One region of the Hydrogenophaga soli genome, then DNA from elsewhere that is predicted to be linked to it. Evidence: predicted binding sites of a transcription regulator. Region 1 holds the regulator's gene; the other holds the start of a gene.
The links. Region 1 encodes sigma-54, which starts transcription at its own class of promoters, with help from an activator protein. Its sites were predicted from a motif close to TGGCANGNAANCTGCTTT; they were not measured.
Positions count from the first base shown of each region.

Region 2: nifE (nitrogenase iron-molybdenum cofactor biosynthesis protein NifE) is a predicted target of sigma-54. The motif match lies at 2,085-2,102, and genes of this name have one in related genera.

Region 1 covers NZ_BAAHAK010000002.1:33,232-36,846, reverse strand. Annotated here, with positions in the region: gene ACYVB7_RS03335 (M48 family metallopeptidase) at 1-307, shown strand, start outside; gene ACYVB7_RS03330 (glycosyl hydrolase family 8) at 312-1,331, shown strand; gene ACYVB7_RS03325 (RNA polymerase factor sigma-54) at 1,349-2,947, opposite strand; gene lptB (LPS export ABC transporter ATP-binding protein) at 2,955-3,615, opposite strand, start outside.
Region 2 covers NZ_BAAHAK010000003.1:338,657-342,271, reverse strand. Annotated here, with positions in the region: gene nifN (nitrogenase component 1 family protein) at 1-538, opposite strand, end outside; gene nifE (nitrogenase iron-molybdenum cofactor biosynthesis protein NifE) at 576-2,054, opposite strand; gene ACYVB7_RS07420 (group II truncated hemoglobin) at 3,007-3,528, shown strand; gene ACYVB7_RS07415 (2Fe-2S iron-sulfur cluster-binding protein) at 3,483-3,615, opposite strand, start outside.

The DNA.
Region 1 (3,615 bases):
GGCCCTGCGCACCAGCGCCTTGCGCAAAGGCGTGGAATCCAGCAACACCCGCGTGGGGGCGTTGGCCAGCTCCGCGCTGGGCGATTTGTTTGAAAAAGTGGTCAAGGCACAGCACTCTCAATCCAACGAACGTGAGGCGGATGACTACGCACTGAACTTCATGCGCAACCGCAAGTACACCCCCCAAGCATGCGTCAGCGCCTTGGACAAGCTGGCCGCGTTGACGGGCGACACGGCAAGCAGCATCCTCTCGACGCATCCTGCCCCCAAGGATCGCGCCGACCGGTTGCGAACCCAGCTGGGGTGAATCCGTGGATCGACGCTCGTTGCTGCGCTGCGCCGTTCTGCTGGGACTGAGCGCGCCGCCCATCGCCCAGGCCCAAGCCCAAGCCCTGCGGGGCTGGGACGATTGGAAGGCCACCTACGTGGCCTCCGACGGGCGCGTGACCGACACCGGACAGCGCAACATCAGCCACTCCGAAGGTCAGGGCTTTGGCCTGCTGCTGGCCACCGCGGCAGGTGACAAGGCCACATTCGAACGCATCTGGGCCTGGACGCAAGCCAACCTGGGCAAGCGCCCCGACGGCCTGTTTGCCTGGCGCTGGGAGCCGGGCCGCGGCATCACCGACATGAACACCGCCACCGACGGCGACCTGTTCATCGCCTGGGCCCTGCAACGCGCCGCCGAGCGCTTCAACCTGCCGGAGCTGAAAGGCCGCGCCGCGGCCATCGGCCAGGCCATCCGCGACAAGGTGGTGCAGGACGGCACGCCCTGGGGCACCATCATCAAACCCGGGGTGGACGGCTTTGGCACCCCGCAGGGGCAGGTGGTCAACCTGTCGTACTGGGTGTTTCCGGCCTTCGAGGCGCTGAACAAGGTGGATCCGCACCCGCAGTGGCAGGCCCTCACCACGTCGGGGTTGCGGTTGGTGGAAGTGGCCCGCTTCGGCCGTTGGAGCCTGCCGCCCGACTGGCTGCTGCTGGTCAACCCGCTGGCCCCTGACCCCAGCCGCCTGCCCCGCTATGGCTACGACTCAGCCCGCGTGCCGCTGTACCTGCACTGGGCGGGCCACGCCACCCCCGGGCGAATGGAAGGCTTCAAGAAGTTCTGGACCCACTTCCAGTGCGACGGCTTCCTGCCCGGCTGGGCCAACGTGCAGGACAACTCCATCGACAGCTACGGGGCCGACCCCGGGGTGCAGGCCATCCGAAGCCTGCTGACCACTGGCAAACCGCCCAGCTCACGCCTGCCCATGACGGCCCAGAGTTACTACTCGGCCACCCTGGGCATGCTGGTGGAGGTGGCGGCGCGGGAGGGTGGGCGCAAGTAGCGCGGCAAGCCGCGTGCTCAGAGCGCCTTGCGCAAGCTGGCCGGGGCGATTTTCAGCGCCTCGCGGTACTTGGCCACGGTGCGGCGGGCGCACTCGATGCCCTGCTCTTTCAGCATGTCCGACAAGGCGTTGTCCGACAGCGGCTTTTTGGGGTCTTCCCCCGCCACCAGCTGCTTGATGAGCGCCCGCACCGCGGTGCTGGAGGCGTTGCCCCCGGTTTCGGTGCCCAGGCTGGAGCCAAAGAAGTACTTCAGCTCGTAGGTGCCAAACGGCGTGGCCATGTACTTGGCGGTGGTCACGCGGCTGATGGTGGACTCGTGCAGGCCCAGCTCGTCGGCAATCTCGCGCAGCACCAGCGGGCGCATGGCCAGCTCGCCGTGCATGAAGAAGTTGCGTTGGCGCTCCACGATGGCACTGGAGACGCGCAGGATGGTGTCAAACCGCTGCTGGATGTTCTTGATGAACCAGCGCGCCTCTTGCAGGCGCTGCTGCATGCCCGCGCCGTCGCCACGGCTCCCTCGGCCTTCGCGCAGGGCGGCGGCGTACACGTCGTGCACCCGCAGCTTGGGCATGACCTCAGGGTTGAGCTGCACCTTGAAGCCGCGCCCCGCGCGGGTCACCAGCACATCGGGCACCACCATCTGGCCTTCCAGGTTGGCAAAACGGCGACCGGGCCGGGGTTCGAGCTGGGTGATGAGGGCCAGCGCCTCGCGCACCAGCGGCTCTTCCAGCCCGCACACCAGGGCCAGCTTGCGGGTGTCGCGGCGGGCCATCAGGTCCAGGGGTTGCTGGCAGATGGCCAGCGCGGCCCGGGCTGCGGGGGTGTTGCGCAGTTCGTTGATCTGCAAGCGCAGGCACTCGCCCACGTCGCGTGCGCCCACCCCGGGCGGGTCCATGTTCTGCAGCCAGCCCAAGGCCGTGCGCAGCAGTTGCACGGTGGCCTCACGGCGCTCCTGCACGGCGAGGTCGTCCGGGTTGCCGGGCTCGAACGAGGCGGCCAGGTCTTCCAAGGGGTCGGCCAGGTAGCCGTCGTCGTCCAGCGACTCGATCAGCGCGTACAGCGCCGCCTGTTCCTCGGGGCTGAGGCGCAGGCCCAGGGCCTGCTGGTGCAGGTGGGCCTGCAGGGTGATGTGCTCACTGGCGAGGTCGGCGGCGCTGGCGGTGTCATCGTCGTCGTGGCTGCCGGTGCCCCGGGCGGGGGCTTCGCCGCCCCACTCGCCGTCGTCGGGTTGCATGTCCACGGTGCCGTCACCCGACCAGTCGGGCTCGGTCAGGCTGACATCGTCACCCGACGAGGCTTCGGGGGTTGACTCGGCAGAATTTGATGACTCAAAAACAGACTCAGCGCTTGATGTGCCTGAACTTTCTGCTACACCTTCCATGGCGCGCTCGGACAACACATCCCCCAGGCTGACCGGGGCATCGGCGGTTTCCAGGCCAAACGACTCGCGCTCGGCGGCCTCGTCCTGACGCTCCAGGAAGGGGTTTTCGTCGAGCATCTGCTCGACCTCCTGCCCCAGCTCCAGCGTGGACAGCTGCAACAGCCGAATGGACTGCTGCAGCTGGGGCGTGAGCGCCAGGTGCTGCGAGACGCGGAGGGACAGGCCTTGTTTCATGGGCGCATCACATGCGGAAGTGTTCGCCCAGGTACACCCGGCGCACGTCGGCGTTGTCCACAATCTCGGCGGGCGTGCCCTGCGCCAGCACCGTGCCGTCGTTGATGATGTAGGCGTGGTCGCAAATGCCCAGCGTCTCGCGCACGTTGTGGTCGGTGATCAGCACCCCGATGCCCCGCGCCTTCAGGAAACCGATGATGCGCTGGATCTCGATGACGGCGATGGGGTCGATGCCGGCAAACGGCTCGTCCAGCAGGATGAAGCGGGGCTGGGTGGCCAGTGCCCGGGCAATTTCCACCCGCCGCCGCTCGCCCCCCGACAGCGCGGGCGCCGGAGAGTGGCGCAGGTGGTCCACCCGCAAGTCGGCCAGCAGGGCGTCCAGGCGCTGCTGCACCACCGCGGGCGACAGGCGTTTGCCCTGTTCGTCGTGCTGCAACTCCAGCACGGCGCGCACGTTGTCTTCGACGTTGAGCTTGCGGAAGATGGACGCTTCCTGCGGCAGATAGCCCAACCCCAGGCGCGAACGGCGGTGGATGGGCTGATGTTCAATGGGCTGGCCGTCCAGGAAGATGTCACCCCCATCGGCCCGCACCAGGCCCACGATCATGTAAAACGAGGTGGTCTTGCCCGCGCCGTTGGGACCCAGCAGGCCCACCACCTCCCCCTCG
Region 2 (3,615 bases), on a different contig from region 1:
CCGCCGGGCTCAGGTGGCTGCCGGGCAGCAGCGTCACCTGGTGGGCCACCCGGGGCAGGGGTTTGACCAGGGTGCGCACGATGGCGGTCAGGGCGTGTTTGTACCCGTCTTCAAACGCGCCGCTGTAGTCGGGGGTGGACACCCAGACGATCTCGGTGCCGGCCAGTTCGGGCTTGCGCTGGCGGGCGGTGGCGATGAAGCCGTCCATGTCGTCGCCCTTGGTCTCGGTCAGGCCGGTGGTGCAGATGGCAATGACCTGGGGCGCAGCCCGCTTGTGGATGTTGACCAGCGCGGCCTCCACGTTTTCGTAACCGCCCAGGATGGTGGTCACCTCGTTCATGGCCGTGGTTTGCAGCGGAATGGCCTCTTTGAAGTGGCGCACCAGCAGCACCAGCCCGAAGGAGGTGCAGCCCTGCGAGCCGTGCATGACGGGCATGCAACGGTCCAGCCCCAGAAAGGCCAGGCTGGCCCCCAGGGGTTGGCTCATCTTGAGCGGGTTGACCGCACAGGCTTTCTTGGATTCGACAACGCGGGCCATGGTGCAAGCTTTCCGGTGGAGGGTGGGGGCAGCGGGTTCAGGCGGGAACTTCTTCCTGCTCCAGCCCCATGGCGCGGGCGGCCACGTCGGCCAGGAAGGCGGTGGGGGAGGGCGTGCCCTGTTCGTCCCACGGCGCGGCAATGCGCACCTGCTGCCACACGGGGTTGGACAGGCTGCGGTCGATCTCGTGCACCAGCCGCACCATGCCCTCGTAACCGGCGTAGGGGTGGTAGCGTTCCTGGTTGATGTCCAGCCAGGGCATGCGGGCCTTGAGGGCCACGAACTGGCTGCGCCCGCCCGACAGCATGATGTCGGCCCGCGCGTCGCGCAGCATGGCGTACATCTCGCGCGGGGTCATGTCGTCGATCATGTGGGCGTCGGCATTGCCGTCCAGCCCCAGCAGCTCGCGGATCTTGTCCTTGTCTTCCTTGGTGCTCTTCTTCACGCTGGTGCCCACCACCTCCATGCCGCCTTCTTGCAAGGCGGCCACCACCGACCAGGACTTCACGCCCCCGGTGATCAGCAACACCCGCTTGCCCGCCAGGCGCTGGCGGTAGCTGGCAATGCGCTTCCAGGCGCGGGCTTCTTCCACCTCGATCAGCCGCTCGGTGCGTTCCAGCAGGTCGGCGGGAGCACCCTGCTGCACCAGCAGCCGGGCCATTTGGCGCAGCGTGTCGCTCATGTCGCCAATGCCGTAGAACGAGCCTTCGAAGTACGGAATGCCGTAGCGCTGCTCCATCTTGGTGGCGATGTTGATCATCGACTTGGAGCACACCATCATGTTCACCTTGGCGCGGTGGGCGCTGGCAATCTCGTTGTAGCGGCCATCGCCCGCAATGCACGACAACACGCGGATGCCCAGCGCCTCCAGCAGCGGCTTGACCTGCCACAGCTCGCCCACCAGGTTGTATTCGCCAATGATGTTGACGTCGTAGGGCGTGGTGAACTCGGGTTCGCGGGTGCCGATCACGTAATCCAGCAACGCCTCGGCCCCCAGCTTGTTGCCCAGGTTCTTGGGCCCGGCAAAACCCGGCGCGTTGACGGGGATGACCGGGGTGCCGAACTTCTCTGCGGCGCGTTTGCACACGGCCTCGATGTCGTCGCCCACCAGCGCGGTCACGCAGGTCTGGTACACGAACACGGCGGGCGGGTGGTGTTTGTCGATGATTTCGCGGATGGCCTTGAACAGCCGCTTTTCGCCGCCGTAGATCACGTCCAGCTCGTTGATGTCGGTGGTGAAACCGGTGCGGTAGATCTGCGGGCCCGACGACGCGCTGTGCCGGTTGTCCCAGCTGTTGCCCTCGCAGGCAATGGGGCCGTGCACCAGGTGGGCCACGTCGGCCACGGGTTGCAGGGCGATCTTGGCCCCGTCAAACGCGCAGCCGCCCGCGGCAGCCCCGGGCGAGAGCTGTTTGGTGCAGCCCTTCTTGCGTTCCTTGGTGCTTTTGGCCTGGTTCTTGTCGCAACCCGGCTCGTCGAACACTTCGGCAATCTTGATCTTGAGCGGTGTGGACATGGCGGGCTCCGGTCGGTGGACAAGGCCCCCTTTGCAGGTTTGATGCCAACGCTGTGCAGGTGTTTGGGTGGGGTGTTTTTGCGGGTTTTGGCGCGGTGGGTGGCGTGTGTGTCGCGGCTTGGCGGGTGCGGTTTGGCGGGTTTGAAGGGATTGCGACAAAGGGCTTGGGGTGGGAGGGGCGGGCGGCCCCAGGGGGCGGGAGCGCGCCGTGCCTGGCGTTGGGGGTGGGGGCTGGGATGCTTGCCCCTTCGGGGTGCCCTGCGATGCTCGCCATGGGGCCGGTGCGGCGGAACTCGCTGCGTTTTGCCTGAAGGCAAAACTCCGCTCAAACAGCCGCCGCAAGTCAGAGGTGGAAGCGGGCTGCGCCCGCTGCGGCCCCATGGCTGCGCTTCTCGGCTGCGCATGTGCGCCCCCACCCCCAACGCCAGGCACGGCGCGCTTCCGCCCCCTGGGGCCACCCGTGGGTTGCGTGGGACATCTCAAGCAAAAAGTGCCTCTGGCGCTTTCAAATAAAGCGTAAGCAGCTATCGAAAATGAAGTGACGTGCGACGCACGCTCAGGCCCGGGGCCTTCAATCTGGGCACGCCAGCAGCACCTCAGCGGGGTGGGGCGGGTGGGCTGTGCGGTGGATGCCTTCGCCGGTGGCGAGGCGCACAGACCGCGGGGCGGGGTGCGCGGCAGCGCACCCTCAACTTCTGACTCGTCGCGGCTGTTTGAACGGAGTTTTGCCAAAGGCAAAACGCAGTGAGTTCCGCGACGACGCCCCCCGGTCGAGCACCGCAGCGGAATCGGCTGAAAGCCGATCACCGGCGAGGCACCCACCGCACAGCCCACCCGCCCCACCCCGCCGCGAGGACTTGCCCTTAAAGCCCCAACGACTCACCACGCAACGAACGCAAAAGCCAAGCTGGTACGCCCCTTGCACACACCCGCCACCAAGGAGCCCCGTGTCATGAACCCCACGCCCCACCCCGACCTGCCCATCGCCCCGCCCGTGCCAACCGCCAACCCGCACTGGCAACGCCTGGGCGGACACGACGCGGTGGTGCGCCTGGTGAATGCCTTCTACCGCGCCATGGACACCCGGCCCGATGCCACCACCCTGCGCGCCATGCACGCCGACGACCTGACCGACACACAACGCGTGCTGGTCTTGTACCTGAGCGAATGGTTGGGGGGCCCCAAGGCCTACAGCGCCGAGCGGGGCTCGCCCATGCTGCGCCGACGCCACCACCCGTTCAAGATCGACGCCGCCGCGCGGGATGCCTGGATGGCCTGCATGCGCCAGGCCCTGGCCGAAACCTGTGCCGATGCCGAGCTGCGCACCCAGCTGGAGGCGGCGTTTGCCAAGGTGGCCGACTTCATCCGCAACACCGATGCCGGGGGCCACTGGCGGCCCCACCCCGGTCGGCCCATGGAGGTCAACCCTCAGGCCGTGCCGCCCACACACGCGTCGGGTGGAACCTCGGGTTGAGCCTCGGGTTGAAACAGCGCCACGTCCCCCTCGGGCACCGCCACGCAAGGCAGCACCCAGCCCGCTGCCTTTTCTTCGGCGGACAGG